2 regions of the Vreelandella sp. 2A-K22 genome follow, and region 2 is predicted to be linked to the other one. Evidence: predicted binding sites of a transcription regulator. Region 2 holds the regulator's gene; the other holds the start of a gene.
What was found. Region 2 encodes sigma-54, which starts transcription at its own class of promoters, with help from an activator protein. Its sites were predicted from a motif close to TGGCACNNNNNTTGCTNT; they were not measured.
Positions count from the first base shown of each region.

Region 1: a site for sigma-54 is predicted at 2,156-2,173, ahead of ACW17M_RS12165 (NarK family nitrate/nitrite MFS transporter). Genes of this name have one in related genera too.

Region 1 is NZ_JBSUGC010000008.1:4,949-9,161, reverse strand. Features, by position in the region: gene ACW17M_RS12170 (nitrate regulatory protein) at 1-512, opposite strand, end outside; gene ACW17M_RS12165 (NarK family nitrate/nitrite MFS transporter) at 638-1,990, opposite strand; gene ACW17M_RS12160 (patatin-like phospholipase family protein) at 2,333-3,352, opposite strand; gene ACW17M_RS12155 (CZB domain-containing protein) at 3,456-4,213, opposite strand, start outside.
Region 2 is NZ_JBSUGC010000002.1:224,991-229,203, reverse strand. Features, by position in the region: gene lptC (LPS export ABC transporter periplasmic protein LptC) at 1-307, shown strand, start outside; gene lptA (lipopolysaccharide transport periplasmic protein LptA) at 319-834, shown strand; gene lptB (LPS export ABC transporter ATP-binding protein) at 846-1,595, shown strand; gene ACW17M_RS03325 (RNA polymerase factor sigma-54) at 1,725-3,140, shown strand; gene hpf (ribosome hibernation-promoting factor, HPF/YfiA family) at 3,238-3,546, shown strand; gene ACW17M_RS03315 (PTS sugar transporter subunit IIA) at 3,551-4,021, shown strand; gene rapZ (RNase adapter RapZ) at 4,109-4,213, shown strand, end outside.

The DNA.
Region 1 (4,213 bases), on a different contig from region 2:
TGGCCCGCCAGCTCTTTGCCTTGCATTAAGTGGAAAATCGCTACTAGCGTGCGGGTAATATCGGGATCGATAGAGGTATCGGCGGCCTCAAACACAATGGCTAGTAGGCCACTGGTCAACTGGTTAAACGCCTGGGTCGCTGCATCGGGGGTGATAGCAAAGGTATCAATGGCCTGGCGAAGCGCGCCAAGTTCGTCAAGCGCGTACCAGACGGCGGCAATCCGGCGCAGTAAGCGCGCGGCGGCCTGGGGGCGGGCCTCCTCACTGAGCGCTTCCAGCCGTTGGCGCATTAGTGTTTCGGCCTGCTGACTGTGTTGCCGGTAGGTGTCGCGGCGGGTTTTGAAGCGCTGCCCCTGGGAAACAAGGTAAATCGTCGATGCGCCCCGTTCACGCTGGAGCATATGAATAAAGCGGCTGATGTCGCCGACAATATCGGCGGTGGTGGCAAGGTGGGTAAGGTTGTCGATATCGCAACGGATGGCGGTTAAGAGCAGTTGCTGCGCTGAAGACATAGAAATTTCCTTGGTGACTCGCCGCCTAAATGTGAACACTCCCATACCGTTATTCTCCCATACCATGCCGAAGCGTATGGGAGTGAACAGGAACGTTATGGAAGTATGAGTGTACTGGAAAGCGCTTAGCGTAACGACAGAGCGCCCGCGCCTACATCATCACCTACTGCGTCGCTATACGCTTTGGCCTCTTCTGCTTCGGTAGCATCGCTAAAGCGTACCACCAACACACATGAAGCCAGGATCAGTACAGTGAGGCCTAAATAGAACAGGCCTTGCTGATAGGTCAGGCTTTCGCTGCGGAACAGAAAGGCAGCGCCTACCGCGCCCACATTACCGCCAGCGCCGACTATGCCCGCCACGGCACCCAGCGCCTTTTTGTTGATAAACGGCACCACGCCAAAAGTAGCGCCTTCCGCCATCTGCACAAACAGGCTGAACACCAGCATGATACCTATCGCTAGGCTTAATACGTGCATCTGCGAAAACGCTACCAACGCAATACCTTCGCAAACCAAGGCAATAAACAGCCAGCGAACGCGCCCTTTCAAGCCCCCTTGCTTAGCGAAAAGATCCGAGAAGACGCCGCCTAAAGTACGCGCAAAAATATTCATTAAACCAAACAGACCGGCAATCAGACCCGCGGTGGCCAGGGTAAGATCAAACTTATCAAAGAAGTAGATGGCGGCAATATTGTTGATCGTCAGTTCCACGCCAAAGCAGAGGCCATAGACAACGAACAGCGCCCAAACACGAATATCCTTGGCGGCGGCTAGAAAGCTTTGCGCGGCACCATTTTCGCCAGAAGCTTCAGGCAGTTCACCCCGTGCGCGCAGGTCGCTGAAGTTGCCGTTGGGGGCATCCTGGGTAAAGAACCAGTAGCCAATGCCGGTAAAGAACATCACTACACCAGGCACCATCATCGCTAAACGCCAGCCAAAGGCTTCGTTAACGCCCAGCATCAGCATGCCCGAGAAGATTAGTGGCATCAGTATCTGCGTGGTGCCACCACCCAGGTTTCCCCAACCTGCGCTAGTAGCGTTGGCGGTACCGACCACATTGGGGGCGAACATCATCGAGGTGTGGTACTGGGTAATCACGAAGGAGGCACCAATGGCCCCAATGGCTAAGCGCGCCAATAGAAAGGTTTCAAAGCTATCGGCCAAGCCAATGCCCATCACCGGAATAGCGCCTAATATTAGTAGCCCGGTATAGGTTTTACGCGGGCCGATGCGGTCACACAGTACGCCAATTGCAAGGCGCACAATGACCGTAATCGCTACCGAAGCGATAATCGTATTGCCGATTTGTGTTTGAGTCAGTGAAAGGTCTTCTCGAACAATCGCCATAAGAGGGGCGATGCCGAACCAGCCGAAGAAACAGATATGAAACGCGAACCATGAAAAGTGGAAAGCGCGCATCTGAGGAGTCGAGAAGTTAAGCAGCCGAATGCGGTTGGCTTTGTTGCGTATGTCCATGGGATGGCCTCACGGGGCATAAAACGAGTTAGTCGCTACGCAACGCAAACAAGTTAGCGCGTTACGCAAACAATTGACGAGAACATGCCTTCACCGTTGAAGGTCAGGTTCGACGCACTCGTACCCGACTGGGCCTGGTCCACGCCTACCACCACTGGTAGGAGTTATGCAGGTAGTTTGCCAGTTGAATATTTATTGCTAAAAATCAATATCTTAATTTATTTTTGTTGTGCGTGTTAGAGGTGAGTGATCAAGTCTATGCTGCATGATTGGGCATGCAACGCCGATTTTGCGGCATCTTGGTGCTAGAAGGGTGCAATGGGCGGACTGAACGTGCAGCCATTATTCATGTAAATAGACGGCATCAATATCCAGTGTGGAGTGGCTACCAATCGCTTCAAAGTGTTCGCTTAACCAACGTTCAGCGGCAGCTTGTCCCTGCTCGAAAAGATGGCATAGAAAAGGCCACTCAGAATTGGATTTGCTGGAGACAGAGAGGCCCTCAAGTGCCTGCTCGCCGCTAATGCGGTGGAACAACGCCTGCTGGTAGCAGTTTTCAATGCCTTGCTCATCGAGGGTATGCTTAAGCAGCGCAATCATACGGATCTCTTTAATCAGTGCTGAGTTAAAGGTGATCTCGTTGAGGCGATTCATAATGGCCGATGCCGAGGTGGGGACTTCGTTACGGCTGATTGGGTTGATTTGTATCAGCAGAATATCCCGTGCGCTGCACTCCTCCATGAGAGGAAACAGGGCGGGGTTACCCATGTAGCCACCATCCCAATACGCTTCGCCGTCGATCTCCACTGCTTGGAATATAAAGGGCAAGCAAGCGGAGGCCATCACCGCGTTAACGCTCATCTCTTCACGGCGGAACACCCGCTGTTTACCCGTGCGTACGTTAGTGGCCGCGACAAACAGCTTAAGCTGTTGGCATTGCCTAACCCGCTCGAAATCAATATGTTCGGCCACGATATCGCGCAGCGGATTTATATTGAGTGGGTTGAGTTGATAGGGGGAGGCCACACGGCTTAATAGATCCATCGCAATAAAACCGGGCGAGTGATCCAGGCTCCAGTTGCCGGTCAATATGTCCAAGGGAGAGCGGCGGATGGGGCTGGCCATACCCGCGCGACTCACCGCTTGCCAAAAGTCGTGCAGTGCTTGCCGAGCGGTCTCTTTATCGCCTCTTGTGAGCGCATCGGCCATTACCACGCCATTCATTGCCCCGGCGCTGGTGCCGCTGATGCCCTCAATCTCAATGCGGTCATCTGCCAGTAGGCGATCAATGACACCCCAGGTATAAGCCCCGTGGGCGCCACCGCCTTGTAACGCGAGATCTAGCTTTTTGACCTGTGCCATATGCTTTTTCCCATTGCTGCTGGTGAGGAAAGTGGTTTTATTGCAACCAGCATGGCATAGGCGGCTAGATAAGACGAAAGGCTATTTAGCGTACAACGGCTATTTAAGGTGCGCCCGCAAGCGGTGAGTGATGATTGGTTGAATAGGGTGCCTCATACATGGCGTGCTCCATGAGGTTGTCCAACTGCAGGGCGAGCTGCTGGCTGGCTTCTTCCATGACTCCCAAGGCGGCCAGTTGACCATTGCGGTCGCCCAGGCGGGCAAACTTAAGTGCTTCCGCGCCACTGTCATGCATACGGCGATGGGGTGCCGCCAGCGCTCGATAGGCCTCAGTGCGGGCGTAACGTTGGTGACCTTCTCCATGTTGATGCCAGCGCCCTAAACGGCATTGGTGATGGTCTTCTAGGGGAGTGTCTGTGTTGGCAGAGAGGAGCTGCTTATAAAGCCGACACTTCCACACCGCATGATCAAGCTTCGCGGAGTGTAAAAACGCAGCGGTGGCATTGTGATGAATCACCTTGTGCATATGCTGAGCTTGGTCAGCAAGCTGATGCACTGCCTGATTGGCTGCTTGCGCGGAATGGGTAATCTCCTCGTCGGCCAGACGTTTTTTCACTACGGCCTGCGAGTGTTCTCTTACCTGGCTATTAATTTGCTCCACCAGTAGGCTGAGCTGATGGCTCAAGCTGTGCATAGTCAACGCTAAGCGGTGGACATCGTCTGCAATGGCTGCCAATCCTGGAGATTGCTGGCTAGCGGCATCGGTGCTGCCAAGCAGACCTTGGCTATGGGCCGTTTCAAGGGCCGTACTTACCGCTAACGCCTGGGCGTGGCCTGCACTACGGGCGAGAGCGACCTGTA
Region 2 (4,213 bases):
ACTGTATGACAGCGAAAACCGTCAGTGGCTGGCCAGCGCCGCTGTAGGCACGCTCAACACCGCTACCCAAGCCCTGCTGCTGTCAGGTTCGGCTCGACTGTTTGCACCAGATGAAGGCTGGCAGCTAGATACCGAGCTACTGCACTATGATGGCCTCGAGCAGCATGCCTGGAGTGACACACCGGTATTGATGCAGCAACCGCCGCAGCAAATGAGCGCTTCACGTATGGACGTTTGGCTTAACACCAGCCAGGTTCGCTTAACGGATAATGTGCGCGGCACGCACCCCCCGGCCACACAACGCTAATAGGAACCGCCATGAAAGCCATGATTTCCCCAGCCCTGCTCTACACTGCACTGTTCGGTTTAGCGATACCTTTATCAGTGTTAGCCCAAACCAACTCATCTTCCCAGGCCCCAGTGGAAGTGGAAGCCGACCGTTTAGATCTTGATCAGCGGGCAGGCACAGCTGTTTATACTGGGGATGTGGACATTCGCCAAGGCGAAATGCAACTGCGCGGCGAGCGGGTAGAGATCGAACGCAACGACGCGGGCGAACTCTCGACAGCCACCGCTACCGGTGAGCGCGCCTACTTGCGCCATCAAGGCGAAGGGCAAGAAGGCCCCACGGAAGGCTGGGCGCGGCGGATTATTTATCACGTCGCCGAGCGTCGCGTAGAGCTGATCGACCAAGCCGAACTGACCCAGCAAGAGGACACCTTTAGTGGCGGTCGCCTTGAGTATTTTATTGACCGAGAAGTGATTCAAGCGCGCTCTGACGTTGATGGCAGCGAGCCCCAGCGCATACGCATGACCCTTCAGCCTGAACAATAGGGAGCCTAGCTGTGGCCACTGCTGACACTGCGCCGATCAAAACCCTTTATGCCCACCACCTGGCTAAAAGCTACAAACGCCGCCGAGTGGTCAAAGACATCAATCTGGAGATATCCCAAGGCAGTGTCGTTGGCCTTTTGGGCCCCAACGGCGCGGGCAAAACCACCTCATTTTATATGATTGTTGGGCTGGTCAAATCCGACGCTGGCAAGGTGGGTATCGACGATGTGGATTTAACGCGCGCCCCCATGCACGAGCGCGCAGCCGCGGGGATTGGCTATCTACCTCAAGAGGCGTCTATTTTCCGCAAACTCTCGGTTGCCGAGAATATTATGGCGATACTCGAGACCCGCAAAGAGCTTAACCGCAGCGACCGCGAACAGCGCCTGGAAGCGCTACTCGAAGACTTCCATATCACCCATATTCGCGACAACCTGGGCATGAGCCTTTCGGGCGGCGAGCGCAGGCGTGTAGAAATAGCCCGCTCGCTAGCCACAGAGCCCGCTTTTATTCTGCTCGATGAGCCTTTTGCGGGCGTTGACCCCATCTCGGTAGGTGAGATTAAAACCATCATTCGTGCACTGAAACAGCGCCATATCGGCGTGCTGATCACCGATCACAACGTGCGTGAAACACTAGACATTTGCGATATCGCCTATATCGTCGGCGATGGGCAAATCATCGCCAGTGGCTCGCCCGCCTCGATTCTCACCAACCAAAAAGTAAGGGATGTGTATTTGGGCGCCGATTTTCGCCTGTAATGTTTTTGCCTTAATTGCCCCTAAATAGCGCTTTAAAACAACTTTACGACCAATGGCATGCTTATTGCACTTGCGCCAAGCACTCACTCGCACTAGGGTGGAGCATTCTGATTAACGAGTGGTTCTCAGATGGTCATGAAAGCTTCTCTCCAACTGCGTATCGGCACACAGCTGACCATGACGCCCCAGTTGCAGCAGGCCATTGCGCTGCTGCAACTCTCTACGCTGGATCTTCGTCAAGAAATTCAGCAGGCCCTCGATGCCAATCCCATGCTGGAGCAGGAAGATGAATTTAGTGAACAGGCTGTCAGCGAGCCTAAGGAAGAAGAGTGGTCAGAGAGCATCCCTACTGAGCTCTCGGTAGATAGCGACTGGTCAGATACCTATCAAGATATGGGAAGCCAGGGGGGCAGCAGCAGCGAAGGCCCCGACTTTGAGCGCCAGGCAGCCGGGCAGAGCCTTCATGGCCACCTGCTGTGGCAACTCGCCATGACCGATTTTAGCGCTCGCGAGCAGCTTGTCGCGGAAAGTTTAATCGACGCGCTAGACGCCAACGGCTACCTGACCCAGCCGCTCAACGACATCCGTGAAGGGCTTCGTGCCCAGGGCATTGACGGGCTAAGCCAGCGCGAAGTGGAAACCATTCTACTCAAGCTCCAGCAGTTTGAGCCGACCGGCATATTTGCCCGTGACTTGCGTGAATGCTTGATGCTGCAGCTCGCCGCTCTCCCCGATGATACGCCACTGCTGGTTCCCGCCCGCCGCTTGGTGCGGCAGTTTCTCGAAGCGCTTGGCAAAGACGATATGCGTCTGCTGAAACGCCGTCTAGGGCTCGACGACGAACAGCTGGCCGATGTCATCCTGCTTATTCGCAGCCTAGACCCACGCCCAGGCAGCGCCTACGGCGACACCGATGACAGCTATGTCACCCCCGATCTAGTCGTCCGCCACGATAATGAAGGCTGGCATTTAGAGCTCAACCCCGAGGCCCTGCCACGGCTGCGCATTCAGCCCGACTACGCCAGCTTGATTAAGCGTGCGGATAAAAGCGATGACAACCAGTTTCTCAAAGAGCACTTGCAGGAAGCGCGCTGGTTGATCAAGAGCCTCTCTAGCCGAAACGATACGCTGCTGCGTGTTGGTCGCGAGATCATTACCCGCCAGATTGGCTTTTTAGAGCACGGCGAAGAAGCCATGAAACCACTGATACTGGCCGACATTGCCGAAGCCGTGGAGATGCACGAGTCGACTATTTCACGGGTAACGACGCAAAAATATATCCATACACCCCGTGGTGTGTTTGAACTCAAATACTTTTTCTCAAGCCAGGTGAGCGGTCAAGATGGCGACAGCCACTCCAGCACCGCCATCCGTGCACGACTCAAGAAACTGATTCAAGAGGAGCCGCCCGGCAAGCCGCTTTCAGACAGCCGCTTAGTGACGCTATTAGGCGAAGGAGGGATTCAAGTGGCGCGTCGTACGGTGGCGAAATACCGTGAAGCCATGGGCATTCCCTCTTCCAGTGAACGGCGTCGTTTGCGCTAACTTCGTTAACGTTTCAGGGAAACTCTCGACAAGGGCTTTGCAACGCGGCAAAAAGGGTTACAATCGAAGTACAGTCCGATGGATAAGGAGCACGTCAATGCAAGTAAATATCACTGGTCATCACGTAGAACTGACTGACGCCTTGCGTGACTATGTCAACGAGAAGCTTGAGCGTGTAGAGCGCCATTACGACAATATAACTACGGTGCAAGTCACCTTATCAGTGGAGAAAGAGCGCCAGCAGGCCGCCTGTACGCTGCACGCCGCAGGTGCTGACTTACATGCGGAAGCCCTAGACAGTGATATGTACGCCGCTATCGACGCACTAGCGGACAAAATCGACCGTCAACTCGTTAAACACAAGGAAAAAGCACAAGCTCGCGCCCAAGGCGCCGGTGTGCGTTAATTCAATGACGTTGGAAACCATACTCCCCCCGGAACGCGTTCTGTTCGACGTCCCCGGGGGCAGCAAAAAAAGGGTGCTGGAGTTTTACAGCACCTTTATCGCCCAAAATATCCCCAGCCTGGACAGCCAAGAAGTGTTTAGCCGTTTAATCGGTCGCGAGCGCTTAGGTAGTACGGGTATTGGTAACGGCGTGGCTATTCCTCATGCGCGTAGCCCCCACTGCAACGCCCCTATCGCTGGATTTTTGAAACTGGCTGAAGCGATCGATTTTGACGCTATCGACGGCGACCCGGTAGATCTGGTGTTTGTCCTGTTGGTACCCGAAGAGGCAGATGACACGCATCTCTCACTACTGGGTCAGGTAGCGACCATCATGAATGATGCGGACACGCGCCAGCAACTGCGTAAAGCAGCCAGCCAGCGCGAACTGCTTGAGCTGATTACCGCCAAAATTCGCGAGCAATCAGCGGCCTAAGGGTCTGAAACCCTGTTCAGGGCAGATCACAGCAGGTTATCCGCTCACCACCCTCAACGCAGCTTGATCAAAGCAAAGAGAGACTCTATGCAACTGGTGATCATTAGCGGCCGCTCCGGGTCAGGTAAATCTATCGCCTTGCAAGCGCTGGAAGATCTTGGCTACTACGCGATTGATAACCTCCCAGCTATG